2 linked regions of the Martelella endophytica genome follow. The protein of the gene in region 1 interacts with the protein of each later gene in a pairwise test. Links are inferred from orthologs where the notes say so. Each region holds a gene or a part of one and is shown on either strand. Other genes may lie near its edges. The genes, in order: recO and recR.

What was found.
Region 2: the proteins of recO (region 1) and recR interact in binary tests that used the Escherichia coli proteins (3 or more experiments, as listed by UniProt). The link is inferred for Martelella endophytica from one-to-one orthologs.

Annotation. Positions count from the first base shown.
Region 1 is NZ_CP010803.1:3,162,159-3,169,210, reverse strand. Bases 3,919-6,704 are described here. They hold recO (DNA repair protein RecO), read right to left. Parts: upstream 5,783-6,704; coding sequence 5,054-5,782; downstream 3,919-5,053. Other genes in these bases: era (GTPase Era), read right to left, coding at 5,789-6,704; TM49_RS14445 (MOSC domain-containing protein), read left to right, coding at 4,202-5,050; TM49_RS14450 (mechanosensitive ion channel family protein), read left to right, coding at 3,919-4,152. Outside these bases: TM49_RS14480 (SOS response-associated peptidase), read right to left, coding at 1-208; TM49_RS14475 (NUDIX hydrolase), read left to right, coding at 269-694; TM49_RS14470 (hypothetical protein), read left to right, coding at 847-1,104; CAF17-like 4Fe-4S cluster assembly/insertion protein YgfZ, read left to right, coding at 1,206-2,039; TM49_RS14460 (YfbR-like 5'-deoxynucleotidase), read left to right, coding at 2,042-2,662; TM49_RS14455 (tyrosine phosphatase family protein), read left to right, coding at 2,659-3,171; more of TM49_RS14450, read left to right, coding at 3,256-3,918; more of era, read right to left, coding at 6,705-6,712; rnc (ribonuclease III), read right to left, coding at 6,793-7,052. UniProt on the Escherichia coli protein: Involved in DNA repair and RecF pathway recombination.
Region 2 is NZ_CP010803.1:20,074-27,323, reverse strand. The notes cover bases 3,023-6,006. They hold recR (recombination mediator RecR), read right to left. Parts: upstream 4,826-6,006; coding sequence 4,220-4,825; downstream 3,023-4,219. Other genes in these bases: TM49_RS00100 (DNA polymerase III subunit gamma/tau), read right to left, coding at 5,859-6,006; TM49_RS00105 (YbaB/EbfC family nucleoid-associated protein), read right to left, coding at 5,512-5,835; TM49_RS00110 (LysE family translocator), read right to left, coding at 4,890-5,501; TM49_RS00120 (antibiotic biosynthesis monooxygenase family protein), read right to left, coding at 3,867-4,154; TM49_RS00125 (HAD family hydrolase), read left to right, coding at 3,271-3,882. Also shown: TM49_RS00140 (LLM class flavin-dependent oxidoreductase), read left to right, coding at 1-777; TM49_RS00135 (alanine/glycine:cation symporter family protein), read left to right, coding at 1,034-2,455; TM49_RS23570 (DUF5993 family protein), read left to right, coding at 2,533-2,688; more of TM49_RS00130, read left to right, coding at 2,697-3,022; more of TM49_RS00100, read right to left, coding at 6,007-7,250. UniProt on the Escherichia coli protein: May play a role in DNA repair. It seems to be involved in an RecBC-independent recombinational process of DNA repair. It may act with RecF and RecO.

The sequences.
Region 1 (7,052 bases):
TCACCCAGGCCGGTATCAGCCCCCAGCGGGCAAGCAGCATGGTGCGGCCGACACCGCGGCCACCGAGCGCCTCCGTGGCATCGGCAACCATCAGGATCGGCTGCGACGGCGCGATGTTGTAGCGCGGCGGAAACGGGTCCACGCCGGTGAGGTCGAAGGCCTCCCCCACGGCTTCAGGGGTTGTTATCAGTCCGAAACGTCCACACATTGGGTATCCATTCCATGATGGCCGGCCGGAAACAAGCCCGGCTGGAGAAAGCGAGACGCGATGAACCCGAAGCCTGCCTCCTCCGTCATCATCAGGCGCGGTGAGGCCTTTCTTCTGGTGCGGCGGGCCAACCCGCCGGCGCAGGCGATGTATGCCTTTCCCGGTGGCCGAGCCGAAGCTGGCGAGACCCCGGAACAGGCTGCGCTGCGCGAACTCGTGGAAGAAACCGGTCTTGTGGCCGAGCGGGCGGAGTTCTTCGCGGTCTATGATCTCATCGACCGCGATTCGACCGGAACGATCACCAGTTTCTATCGGCTCAGCGTCTTTCTGGCGGAAGCCGATCCGGCAGCAATCGCCACCGCAGCCGATGACGCCGACGAACTGGGCTGGTATACGCTCGCCGAAATCCGCGGGCTGCCCGTGCCGACAAGCGTGCTGGAATGCGCCGAGAAACTCGCGGCGACGACCGCCCCGAACCTGGTGTGACCAAACCATCACATGGTTCTGCCGAAACCCCGGGGCGCCGAGTGCGATTAACCTGATATTTACTTTTTCCGCTGGCGGCGCTGCCGCTTCCGTGAAAAACTTGCTATGTTTCGACAGACGCCGAAAGAGCAAGAAGCCGACAAGGAACAGAAATGAAGCCGAATGCCAATGACATCGACGATATGATCGTGCATGAGAAGATGCAGGCGGCTCTCGAATATCAGAATGAAGCCTGGGCCGATGGTGTCGCCGACGGCATCGAACCCGAAATCATTGCCGATGCCGCCCTCTCGCTTGCCATGCGTGAAACCGTGCGGATGATCGGTGAGGAAGGCGCCGAGGCGATGCTCGAATCGCTGCGGGAGCGCATGCTGGCCGGTGAATTCTCCCCAGACCGCACGGTCCAGTAAGGCTTTATTTGCGGCCGAGGAGCATTGACCTCGAAGCACTTCCACGTGAAAAAGCCCCATCCGATTCCGGTCTTGCCGGCGCGCGAAGCAGAGGATGGATGATGGCAAATATTTATCTCCCGGACAGGAAATTCATCACGCTCTCCGGCGCGGAAGCGGAGCATTTCCTGCAGAACCTCGTCACCACCGATATCGCCAAGATCGCTGCCGGCGAATCCTGGCCGGGTGCGCTGCTGACGCCGCAGGGCAAGATCCAGTTCGACTTCCTCATCGCGCGCGACGGCGATGGCTTCCTGATCGAGACCCACGCCGAAGACGCGGCAGGCCTCGTCCAGCGTCTGACCCTCTACAAGCTGCGTGCCAAGGTGCAGATCGCCCTGGCAGAGACGGAAGGCGTCACCCTTTTCGAGGATGCGGCAACGGCAGAGGGCGTCTTCGCCGACCAGCGTTTCGCCCGCGCCGGCATGACGATCTTCCGCCGCCCCGGCAAACACGGCGACGAGGGCTCCGACGACGCGCTGCGCATTGCCGCCGGCGTCGCCGAAATGCACCGGGACTTCGCGCCGCAGGACGTCTTTCCCCATGACGTGCTGTTCGACACCAATGGCGCCCTCTCCTTCCGCAAGGGCTGTTATGTCGGCCAGGAAGTCGTCTCGCGCATGCAGCATCGCGGCACGGCACGGCGGCGGCTGGTGCGGATCGATGCCACGGCGGCGCTTCCGACGCCCGGCACGACGCTGACGGCGGCCGGCAAGCCGGTCGGCGAACTCGGCACGACCTTCAAAGGTGTCGGCATGGCGATCGTGCGCATAGATCGTGTGGCATCCGCACTCACCACTGGTGAAGCCATCGTCGCCGGCGGGACGCCTGTCACCGTCACGCCCTATGCCTGGAGCGGCGTCTCGCTCGACAAAACGACGGGCGAGGACGCGTAAACATGGCGACCCGCAATGACGCCCGCGCCTGGCAGCGCATGCTTTCCGGCCGCCGGCTCGACCTGCTCGATCCCTCGCCCATGGATGTCGAAATCTCCGACATTGCCCACGGCCTCGCCCGTGTCGCCCGCTGGAACGGCCAGACGCTCGGCGCGCACGCCTATTCGGTGGCCCAGCATTCGCTGGTGGTCGAAACGATCTTCACCCATCTCAACCGGCCGAGCGCCGAGGATTGCCAGATGGCCTTGCTGCACGACGCGCCGGAATATGTGATCGGCGACATGATCTCACCGTTCAAGGCTGTGGTCGGTGGCGGCTACAAGACCGTGGAGAAGCGGCTGGAAGCGGCGATCCACCTGCGCTATTCGCTGCCGCCGCACCCGGCGCGAACGCTGAAGGCGAAGATCAAGGCCGCCGATCGCATCGCCGCCTATTTCGAGGCCGTGACCCTTGCAGGCTTCACCATTGCGGAGGCCACGCGGTTCTTCGGCCAGCCAAACCGGATCTCGGCCGACATGCTGCCGATCGAACCGATGCCGACCGCCGACGCCCAGGCCCTGTTCCTCGCCCGTTTCGAGGCGATCGAAGAGAAGCGCCTTGCCCGGGAACGGACAGCCTCATGAGCCGCACCATCATTGTTGCACCGCTCGCGCGCGCCGGCGAGATGGCGGCACGCTACCACTGCCGCCATATGCTTTCGCTGATGGCAAATGGGCATGATTTCGCCAAACCGGGCATCGTCGAGAGCCACCACACGCTGCGCATGAACGACATCGCCTTTGCGGGCACCGGCAAGCTTGTCGGCCCCGGCGCGCAGCATGTCAGCGAGTTGATGGAGTTCGCCCGGCGCTGGGCATTCGATGGCCCGTTGCTCGTCCATTGCTGGCTCGGCGTCTCGCGCTCCCCAGCAGCCGCGCTGCTCGTGGCGCTGGCATTGCTGCCTGGCCTGAGCGACGCTGCCCTTGCCGGCAGGCTCCGCAGCGCCGCCCCCTTCGCAACGCCGAACCGACGGCTCATCGCCCTTGGCGACGAGGCGCTTGGACGCGAGGGAAGACTGATCGAGGCGGTCGCGGAGATCGGCCGTGGCGCAGAATGCGCGACCGGCCTGCCATTTGTTCTGGACCTCTCCTGAGGCTCGCACGTTGCAGTGATGGTCAGGATTTCCTAGCATCCAGACGATTCCCAAGCTCAACACCAAAACCAGGGACAAGTTTTGATGGAAGAACAAGCCACTGAGTTGATCAAGGCGACCGGCGACTTTGCCGATGCCATTATCGCGCTCGTCGTCACCTATGCCTTCTCCGTGCTCGGCGCGATCATACTGCTGATTGTCGGCTGGATTATCGCAGCGCTTGTCCAGCGATCGATCAAGAACACCTTCTCCCGCTTCGAGAACGTCGACAAGACACTCGCCGGCTTCTTCGGCAACATTGCCCGCTATGGCATCCTGACCATCGTCATCATCATGGTGCTCGGTCAGTTCGGGGTGCAGACCGCCTCCATCCTCGCCGCTCTTGGTGCAGCCGGCCTAGCCATTGGTCTCGCCCTGCAGGGCACGCTGCAGAATATCGCCGCCGGGATCATGCTGCTGGTGCTGCGCCCGTTCCGGGTCGGGGAATACATCTCCACCGGCTCAATCGACGGCACGGTGCTCGAGGTCGGCCTGTTCGCAACCGAACTCAAGACCTTCGACGGCCTCTATCGTCTGGCGCCGAATTCGACCCTGTGGAATGTCGCGATCACCAACTATTCCCGCGTCTCGCAGCGCATGCATGAGCTTGCCATCGGCATCGGTTATGACGACGACCTGAAGCAGGCGATCAATATCCTGCTCGACCTCGCCAAGAATAACGAGAACGTTCTCACCGATCCCGAGCCCTACGCCTTCGTCAAGGAGCTGGGCGACAGCGCGGTGGTCGTTGCTATGCGCTACTGGGTGCCGGGGCCGCTGTGGTGGAAGACCACGCATGTCATGACCCGCGACGCCAAGCTCGCCTTCGACGAAGCCGGCATCTCCATCCCGTTCCCGCAGATGACGCTGTCGACCCTCAACGAAGACGAAAATCTGCTGATCGAGGAAAAACCGGCGGAAAACGCCGACAAGAACAGCTAAGCTTTAAGCCGGCGCATCCGCGCCGGTTTTTGATTCCGGGAATATCTCCATGAAGATCAGTGCCCTCAATGTCTTTCCGCTCAAGAGCGCCCGCGGCTTGGCCCTCGCCGAGGCCTATTGCGGCCCGATGGGGCTTTCGGGAGATCGCATCGCCGTGATCGCGGATCGCGCCGGCAACGCCATTACCCAGCGCGACATGCCGCCGCTCGCCCGCCTCAGCGTGACGCCGTCGGCAGACGGATTGCGGCTTTCGATGGAGGGCAAGGGTGAAATCGAGGCAGTGCCCGCGGAAAGCCGCAGCGATATCCGGGTCTGGAGCGACACCGTAAATGCGGCGGACGCTGCAGATGCCGTCAATGCGATGCTTTCCAACTGGTTCGACCGTGATGTCGCGCTGCACTTCTTCGATGGCCAGTCGAACCGCACCGCCAGCCGTGACTTCGTGCCGCGCGACACGCCGGTCTCGTTTGCCGACGGCTTCCAGATCCTGGTGACAACCACCGGCTCGCTGGCAGCGCTGAACGACGACCTCGAAAGCCATGGGGCGGCAACCGTCGGCATGGAGCGGTTCCGGCCCAATATCGTGATCGATTGCGACGAGGCCTGGGCCGAGGACGGTTGGGAGAGCATCGCCATCGGCGACATCGTGCTCGACCTCGTCAAGCCCTGCGCCCGCTGCATCATGACGACCCAGGACCAGACGACCGGTTCGCGCGAGATCGCCAATCCGCTGCCGGCGCTCGGCCGCCTGCGCATGTCCGCCGACCGCCGCGCACCGGGACCACTTTTCGGCTGGAATGCCGTTCCCCGCGGCGAAGGCCTGCTGAAGGTCGGCGACACCGTCACGATAACCGCAAGCCGCAGCGAGCGCTGGCCGTTGAAGCAGAGGCGGGCCTGATCCTCAGGCCAGCGCCTTCAGCGTCGCGGTGACAAAACTGTCGCGGGCCGTGTCCGGTTTCAGGCCGCGCGGTTCGAAGACGTGGCGATCGAGGAAGAAGGCGGTGAGGCGGAAGGCGGCACTCAGCCCCTCGGCGTCGGCAGCCTCGTTGAGGTCCGGCCGCAGAAATGGCGGCAGCGACAGCATCCGGTCCGCATAGGGCGCACCGGCGTCGCGCGAGACCGCCCTGCCCGTTTTCGGCGAGACATAGGCGAGGTTGAGCCGCGAGCCGCTCGCAGCGCATTTTTCAAGGTCGAGGCCGAAGCCCAGCTCGTTCAGCAGCGCAAGCTCGAAGCGGACATAGAGCTCACCCGCCGACTCCGGCTCGTCGAGATGGGTGATGATCACCTCCATTGCCTCGAGCAGATGCCCATGCGGGTCGCGTTCCGGCAGCAGTCGCAGCAGCGCTGCCATCGCCTGCACGCCGTAAAGCGCGGTTGCAGACTGCATCAGCAGTGCCGCGCGTTGCGACAGAGGCTCGACACGATATTCGCCGAGATGCTCGGAGAGCCGGGCTCGCCAGGTGAGCGCCACGCGGTTGCCGGGCTGCAGCACCGGCCGCAGCGTCCGCGAACGGCCTCCGCGCACAAGACCGAGATGGCGCCCATGGACGGCGGTCATGACTTCGGCAATAACGCTGGTCTCGCCATGGCGGCGCACACCAAGAACAATGCCTTCGTCCTGCCACTCCATGACCGTTTATTCCGAGAAATCGAGCCCCATTTCGCGATAGCGCGCCGGGTCGTCGCCCCAGTTCTCGCGCACCTTCACGAACAGGAAAAGGTGGACGGGTTGCTCGAGGATTTCGGACAGCTCCTTGCGGGCCGCCATCGAAATCGACTTGATCGCCTCGCCACCCTTGCCGAGGGCGATCTTCTTCTGGCTATCGCGCTCCAGATAGATCACCTGTTCGATGCGCACCGAGCCATCCTTGCGCTCTTCCCACTTTTCGGTCTCGACGTGGGAGGAGTAAGGAAGCTCCTGGTGCAGGCGCAGGAACAGCTTTTCGCGGGTGATCTCGGCGGCGAGCTGGCGCATCGGCAGGTCGGAAATCTGGTCCTCGGGATAATACCAAGGGCCTTCCGGAAGCGTCGTCGCCAGCCAGTCCATCAGATCATCGCAGCCCGAGCCGTTGGTCGCCGAAATCATGAAGGTGCGGTCGAATTCGACGGTTTCATTGGCCTTGGCGGCAAGCGCCAGCAGGTCCTCGTGGCGCACGCGGTCGATCTTGTTCAGCACCAGGATCTTCGGCTGGCGGACCTCCTTCAGCCCTTCCAGAATCGCCTCGGCATCGCCCTTCAGGCCGCGCTCGCTATCGACGAGCAGCATGATGAGGTCGGCATCGCGCGCGCCGGTCCAGGCGGCCATCACCATGGCACGATCGAGCCGGCGGCGCGGCTTGAAGATACCGGGCGTATCCATGAACACGATCTGCGTCCGGTCGTGAATGGCGATGCCGCGCAGCATCGCCCGCGTCGTCTGAACCTTGTGGCTGACGATCGATACCTTGGCGCCGACAAGCCGGTTGACCAGCGTCGACTTGCCGGCATTGGTCGGCCCGATCAGCGCCACGAAACCCGAGTGCGTTGCGCCGTTTTCCTCAGTGGTTTCAGCTTCGCTCATAAATCACTCCTGCAGCGCCATGCTGCGCCCATTCCGGATGAAAATCAAAAAAATCGTTGCAAAGGCCCAGACCGGGCGCCTCAACTTTCCGAGGATGCCGCCCACACGCCTTCGCGCTCGAGAAGCCGGGTCGCGGCCACCTGCTCTGCCGCCCGCTTGGAACGCTCGACGCCGGTCTCCGGCGCAACGCCCTTTACAGTCACCTTCACGGTGAAACGCGGCTCGTGGTCGGGGCCGCTGCGATCTTCGACGTGATAGACCGGTGTTTCGCCGAAATGCGCATGCGCCCATTCCTGCAACTCGGTCTTGGCATCGCGCTTCAGCGTCACGCCATCGGCAA
Region 2 (7,250 bases), 3.1 Mb from region 1 along the record:
CGCTATGAAAATCCGCTTTATATGATCGAGGATGCGGGGGCTGCCGACCTGATCTCGAACGGCCGCCTGCAGCTCGGCATTTCCCGAGGCTCGCCCGAACAGGTGGTCGATGGCTGGCGCTACTTCGGCTATCAGCCCGGCGAAGGCGAGGATGCCTCCGCCATGGCGCGCCGCCACACCGAGGTGTTCCTCGACATGCTCGCCGGCAAGGGCTTTGCCGAGCCGAACCCGCGGCCGATGTTTCCGAACCCGCCCGGCCTGCTCCGTCTCGAGCCGCACTCGGAGGGGCTGCGCGAACGTATCTGGTGGGGTGCCGGTTCGAACGCGACCGCAGAATGGGCGGCAAAGCTCGGCATGAACCTGCAGAGCTCGACGCTGAAGGACGACGAGACCGGCGAACCCTTCCACAAGCAGCAGGCCGACCAGATTCGCGCCTACCGCGCCGCCTGGAAGGAGGCGGGCCACACCCGCACGCCGCGGGTTTCCGTCAGCCGCTCGATCTTTGCGCTCACCACCGACATGGACCGGGCCTATTTCGGCCGCGGCGGCAAGGAAAGCGATTCGATCGGCTATATCGATGAGAAGACCCGCGCGATCTTCGGCCGATCCTATGCCGATGAGCCGGAAAGGCTGATCGAGCAGCTGAAGGAGGACGAGGCGATCGCGGAGGCCGATACCCTGCTTCTGACGGTGCCGAACCAGCTCGGCGTCGCCTATAACGCCCATGTCATCGAAGACATTCTGACCCATATCGCTCCGGCGCTCGGCTGGCGCTGACGGCCGGGCAACTGGCCTTGACGAAACATCAAGACGCGCCGCGATTGACTTCGCGGCGCGTCTTGCGTTCGGGCCTTTTTACATATGCCAAGCCACATCATTGCTTGCCCAAACGGAAAATAGAATCTACCGTCTTGTAATATAAGGCGAAACGTCGCGGAGACGACGTGGCCGAGGGTGGGGACCCTTCGGACCAACGCGTGCGCGTCCGCAAGGCGCGCTGATCGGCGACAATAGCGCCACAGGGGGATGTGCCGTGCAGTTTTTCGATACGATCTTCAATCTCATCAATGATCTGACATGGGGATGGGCGCTGATTCCGTTCCTGGTTGTGCTCGGTGTGTTCTTCACCATGGCCAGCGGTTTCGTGCAGTTCCGTTTCTTCAAGCGCATGTTTGGTGTGTTGTGGGGCGATGAGGACGGCGATCCGACCAAGATCAGCGCCCGCGAGGCGCTTCTGGTTTCCGTCGGCGGTCGTGTTGGCGGCGGCAACATCGCCGGCGTGGCGGTGGCGATCACCGCCGGCGGTCCGGGCGCGGTGTTCTGGATGTGGGCGATCGCCCTTGTCGGCATGTGCTCCGGCCTTGTCGAGGCGACGCTCGCCCAGGCCTTCAAGCGCACCACGGACGAGGGCGATTATCGCGGCGGCCCGGCGCAGGCGATCATCTACGGCCTTGGCGCCAACTATCGCTGGCTCGCCATCATTTATGCGGTCTGCCTGATTGCCTCGTTCGCCATCGGTTTCAACGCCTTCCAGGGCAATACGGTGGCGGGGGCCGCCGCCGACAGTCTCGGCATTCCGCGCTACGCCACCGGCATCTTCCTCGCCGCGGCCACCGGCTTCATCGTCTATGGCGGCATTCACCGCATCGCCAAGGCGTCCGACGTCATCATCCCGATCATGGCAATCGGCTATATCGGCCTGGCGCTGGTGATCATCGTCATGAACATCACGGCGCTTCCGGGCGTCATCTGGGATATCGTCGCCAATGCCGTCGGCATTCGCGAGGCTGTCGCCGGCGGTGTCGGTGCAGCCCTTTCGAACGGGCTGCGGCGCGGGCTCTTCTCCAACGAGGCTGGCCTCGGTTCGGCGCCGAACGTCGCGGCAACCGCCTATGTGCGCCATCCCGTCAGCCAAGGCATCACCCAGAGCTTTTCGGTGTTCATCGATACCATGGTGGTCTGCTCCTGCACCGCCTTCATCATCCTGCTCGGCGACGTCTACCAGCCCGGACAGGCCGATGTTGACGGTGTGATCCTGACCCAGCAGAGCATGGTCGATCATGTCGGCGCCTGGGCGCAGTACTATCTGACGGCGGCGATCTTCCTGTTCTCGTTCTCCTCGATCATCTACAACTACTATCTTGGCGAGAATGCGCTCTCCTTCATGACTGCCAACAAGAACGCGATCCATATCCTCAGGATCGTCATCGTCTTCATCGTGCTGCTCGGTGCCGTGGCGCCCGGGGCAACGGCGGTGTTCAACTTCTCCGATCCGATGATGGGCGTGCTGGCCGTCGTCAACCTGCTGGCGCTGATGATGCTGTTCCCGATCGCACTGCGGCTCATCAACGATTTCCGTTCCCAGCTTGCAGCAGGCAACAAGCGGCCGCTCTTCGATCCGAAGAAGTTTGCCGATCTCGATACCGATCCGACCGCGTGGCCGGACGCCAAATAAGCAAAACACCAGAAAAGACCCGACACGGCGGCCTCGCGGCTGCCGTGTCTTCACAAGGGAGGCTCAAGAACAAGACCATGATGGCACTGCCATTTCTTCTCTGCTTTGCCGGGCTCTGGCTCGCCTGGCGCGGAAACCGGATGGCGGCGATCGCCGCCACCATGCTCGCCGTCCTGCTCGTTGCCGTGCTCTACAGATTGCACGCGACCGATGCGCTGCAGATTTCGCTTTGAGGTGAGCCATGTCCGATAATCTTGCCCGCCTTCTCAATGCACTGGGGCTTCTGGCGATTTCGCTGGTGCTCGGCTATGCCTTTTATGATCAGTTCGCCAATGGCGACCTGCCGTGTCCGCTCTGCCTTCTGCAGCGCGCCGGTTTCGTCATCGTTGGCACCGGGCTCGCCCTCAACGTTCTCTGCGGCGTTGCCGTGCGTCATTACGCGCTGATGCTGCTCGGCGCCGTTGTCGGCGGCATGGCGGCGCTCAGGCAGGTGGCGCTGCATGTGGTGCCGGGCACCGGTAGCTACGGCGACCCGTTCCTTGGCCTGCATTTCTACACCTGGGCCTTCGTCGTGTTCACGCTGGTGGTGCTTGGCACCGGCCTGATGCTGCTTCTCGGCGGCGGTAGCCGCGGAGCGGAGAAGACAACCGGCATCGGCCTTGTCGCTGTGGCGCTGTTTGCCGTTATGAGCCTTGGCAATGGTGTCTCCACGCTTGCCGAATGCGGCCTCGGCCTCTGCCCGGACAATCCGACCAGCTATCAGGCGCTTGACGGCTTGCTCGGCCGATAGGACCATCGGCCGAAAGGGAAGTGCAATGAAACGTGTCCTGATGCTCGACGTCGACGGCGTGCTGGTCCACAGCCACAATGGCGGCTCGTGGGCGGCAGATATCGAGCGCGATCTCGGCATCGACCCGGATCGGCTCTCCGCCGAATTCTTCGCCACGCACTGGCCGGATGTCATCCTCGGCCGCAAGCACCTGCACGCGGCCCTGGACGATTGCCTGCCCGAACTTTCCGAAACGCTGACTGCCCAGGAATTCATCGACTACTGGTTCTCGCGCGATTCGATGATCGACGAGGCGGTGCTGGCGGATGCGCGGGCCTTGAAGGGGGAGGGGTTCGCCATCTATCTCGCCACCAACCAGGAACACCAGCGCGCCCGCTACCTGATGGAGGCGATGGGTCTGGCTGCAGATGTCGACGGCATCATCTATTCGGCGGCCATCGGCGAAAAGAAACCGCGCCCGGGTTTCTTCGCGGCGGCAGAAAGGGTCAGCGGCTTTACCGGCGAGCAATGTGTCTTCATCGACGATCAACTGGGAAACATCGAGGCGGCAAGGGCTTTCGGCTGGCATCCGTTGCACTGGACCGGCAGGCAGGACCTCATCAGCCTCGTCAATACTGCTGCTCAGCAGGGCTGGTAGTGGCGCATTTCAGCGATCATGCCGACATACGGGCGGATATGGATGAAGAATTCTCGAAACTCCGCGCTTGCCCTGAATGATTTCAGGTGGTCCTCCGCAGAGGTCCACTCGATGCGGATGATGAATTGGGTGGGCTCATCGCTGCATTGCGCAATCTCGAAGGATATCGCATAGGGTGAGTGCAACAGCGGCTCCTTGGCCGCCTGATAATCTCGGATGAATGCGGCCTGTTGATCGTCAGGCACACTGTAGCGAAGATATTCGACGATCATGGCCCGCCCGCTCGATCCAGAGATAATCCGAAGCTACAAAAACGAATCTCGTGCTGCAAGCAGAATCAAAGCGCCGTGCGCGACCTGAGGGCGGCCACCAGCGTGCCCTCGTCGAGATAGTCGAGCTCGCCGCCGACCGGCACGCCATGGGCGAGACGGGTCACCTTAATGTCGAGGCCGTCGAACTGGTCGGTGATGTAATGCGCCGTCGCCTGGCCTTCGACCGTGGCGTTGACCGCGATGATCAGTTCCTTGACCTCGCCTGCCTTCACCCGATCGACCAATGCGGCGATGGTAAGATCGTCCGGCCCGATGCCATCGAGCGGCGACAGGGTGCCGCCGAGCACGTGATAGGCGGCATTGAGTGCCGCCGCCCGCTCCAGCGCCCAGAGGTCGCCGACGTCTTCCACCACGATGACGAGGCTCTGGTCGCGCGTCGGATCGGTGCAGATCGTGCAGGGATCTGAGGTGTCGACATTGCCGCAGGTGGAGCAGATCTTCACCTTGTCATAGGCATCCTGCATCGCGCCCGAAAGCGGGCCCATCAACTGGTCGCGCTTCTTGATCAAGTGCAGCGCCGCACGCCGCGCCGAACGCGGCCCAAGCCCCGGCACCTTCGCCAGAAGCTGGATCAGTTTTTCGATTTCGGGGCCGGTTACACGTTTTGCCATAGAATTTCACTATCCCATCGGCCTCCAAAACGGAAACCGCTTTTGCAGTCCGATGGAAGGATTGTCAGCGGGTTGCGATCGCGACCGCAGCGCCGCCGATCATGCCCGCGCTGAGGCGGTTGGCGATCTTCATCGCGCGCGGGCTCTTCAACAGTCTGCGGGCCTTCGATGCGAGAAACACCCAGGAGAGGTCGACGACGGCGAGCACCAGCAGGAGCGTGACGGTCAGTTCCGCCCAGCCGACGACGGTGATGCTGCCGAGGTCGAGGATCGTCGGCAGCAGCGCGACGTAGAACATCATGATCTTGGGGTTGCCGATGGTGATGCTCATGCCGGTGAGAAACATCTTCCAGCCGGAGGTTGTCTGCGGCAGTTCCTCGCCCGTCGTTTCGGTTTCCGCGAACCACATCTTCCAGGCGAGATAGCCGAGATAAGCAATGCCCGCCCATTTGATGACGATGAACACCGCGTGGAAGGTGGTGGCGACGGCGACCAGGCCGAAGACCGCAAGCGTCAGCCACAGCGCCTCGCCAAGCCACATTGCCGCCAGAAACGGCAGCACGTCGCGGTGGCCGCGCGAAAGCACGCGGGCGACGAGTGCCGCAACGCTCGGTCCCGGAGAACCTGCGGCGACGAACAGCGTGATGGCAAACAAAGCGAGGGCGCCGAGGGTCATGGTGTCGTCCTCAGAAAGGCAGCTTCATGCCGGGCGGGATCGGCAGGCCGGCAGTCAGTTCCTTGGTCATTTCCTGTGCCTTCTCCTCGGCGCGGTCCTTCGCGTCGCGGTGAGCGGCAACGATCAGGTCCTCGAGCATTTCGGCCTCGTCGGCGGAAAGCAGGCTGGGGTCGACCTTGATGCCGAGCATCTCGCCCTTGCCGGTCATGCGCACGGTGACCATGCCGCCGCCGGAAACGCCTTCGACCTCGACAGCTGCAATCTCTTCCTGCAGCTTTTCCATCTTGGCCTGCATTTCCTTCATCTTGCCCATCATGCCCATCAGATCGCGCATGTCGTCTCCTTTATCGGTTGAATTCAGTCGTCGAGGTCGTCTTCCGGCAGGACGTCACCATCATCGTTGACGGCGGCATCCGGGGCTCCGGCCTCGGTTGTCTCGGTGTTCTGTTCATCGGCGCGCACCTTGACATCGGTGATCTTGGCGCCGGGGAAGAATTTTAGGATCGCCGAAATCGAGGGGTCGTCGCGCGCGTCCTGGAACAGGCGCTCGCGTTCCGCCCTCTCGGCCTCCACCAGCGTTGGCTGGCCGGGCTCGCGGCTGAGGCTGACAAACCATTTTTCGCCGGTCCATTCCTTCAGTTTCGTGCCGAGTTCGTTGAGGAAGGTCTGCGACGTGCCGCTTTCGAGATTGACTTCAAGCTGGCCCGGTTCGAGCCGTACCAGATGGACAAAATTGCGGATTTCGGCGCGCAGCTTGATTGCCCGGTTCTGCGAGCAGAGATCGGTGATGTCCCGCAGCGACTTGATTTTCGACGTCGGCCCTGTGATTTCGGCGGGTGCCGGCTCCGGGGCGACAACCGGCTCCGGAACGATGTCCGGTTCCGGCGCGGCCTCGACGGCCTGTGTCTCCAGAACCTCAGGTTCGGGGGCAACCTCGGGCTCCGGAGAGACCTCCGGTGCGGTCGCTTCACGCGGTCTCAGCATCGTCACGGTCGCAGGCGGCCGGGGTGTCTCTGCGCGCGGCTCGGCGACCGGTCTGGAAACGGCATGCGTCGATGCCTGTGCGCCGCCACCCGAGGGACCACGCGGGGCGGCCGGTGCGGGATGAACGTCGCCGTTCTCGATCGCCAGAAGCCGTCGTGCTGCGTCCTCGGGGGAGGGTAGGCTTGCGGCATGGGCAAGGCGGATCAGCACCATCTCGGCAGCGCCGAAGGGGCGGGCGGCGTTTTCCGTCTCCGGAATGCCCTTCAGCAGCATCTGCCAGATGCGCGAGAGCGCGGAAACGGGAATGGCGGCGGCAAATTCGGCGCCGCGGGTGCGCTCAAGCTCGCTCAGCGACACATCCTCCGCACCTTCCGGAACATATTTCAGCCGGGTGACCAGATGGGTGAAATCGGCAAGGTCGTTCAGCACGACGACGGGATTGGCGCCGGCCTCGTACTGAGAAAGGAACTCGGCAAGGGCCGCCTTCACGTCGCCGGCGACGACATGGCCGAACAGGTCGACGATACGGGCGCGGTCGGCAAGGCCGAGCATGCCGCGCACCGCCGCCGCCTCCACCTTGCCATTGCCATGCGAAATCGCCTGATCGAGCAGCGACAGGCCGTCGCGCGCCGAGCCTTCGGCCGCACGCGCGATCATCGACAGCGCCTCATCCTCGATCTCGACGCCTTCCTTGGCGGAGATCGTCGAGAACAGCCGCACCAGGTCGGCGGCCGGAATGCGGCGCAGGTCGAAGCGCTGGCAGCG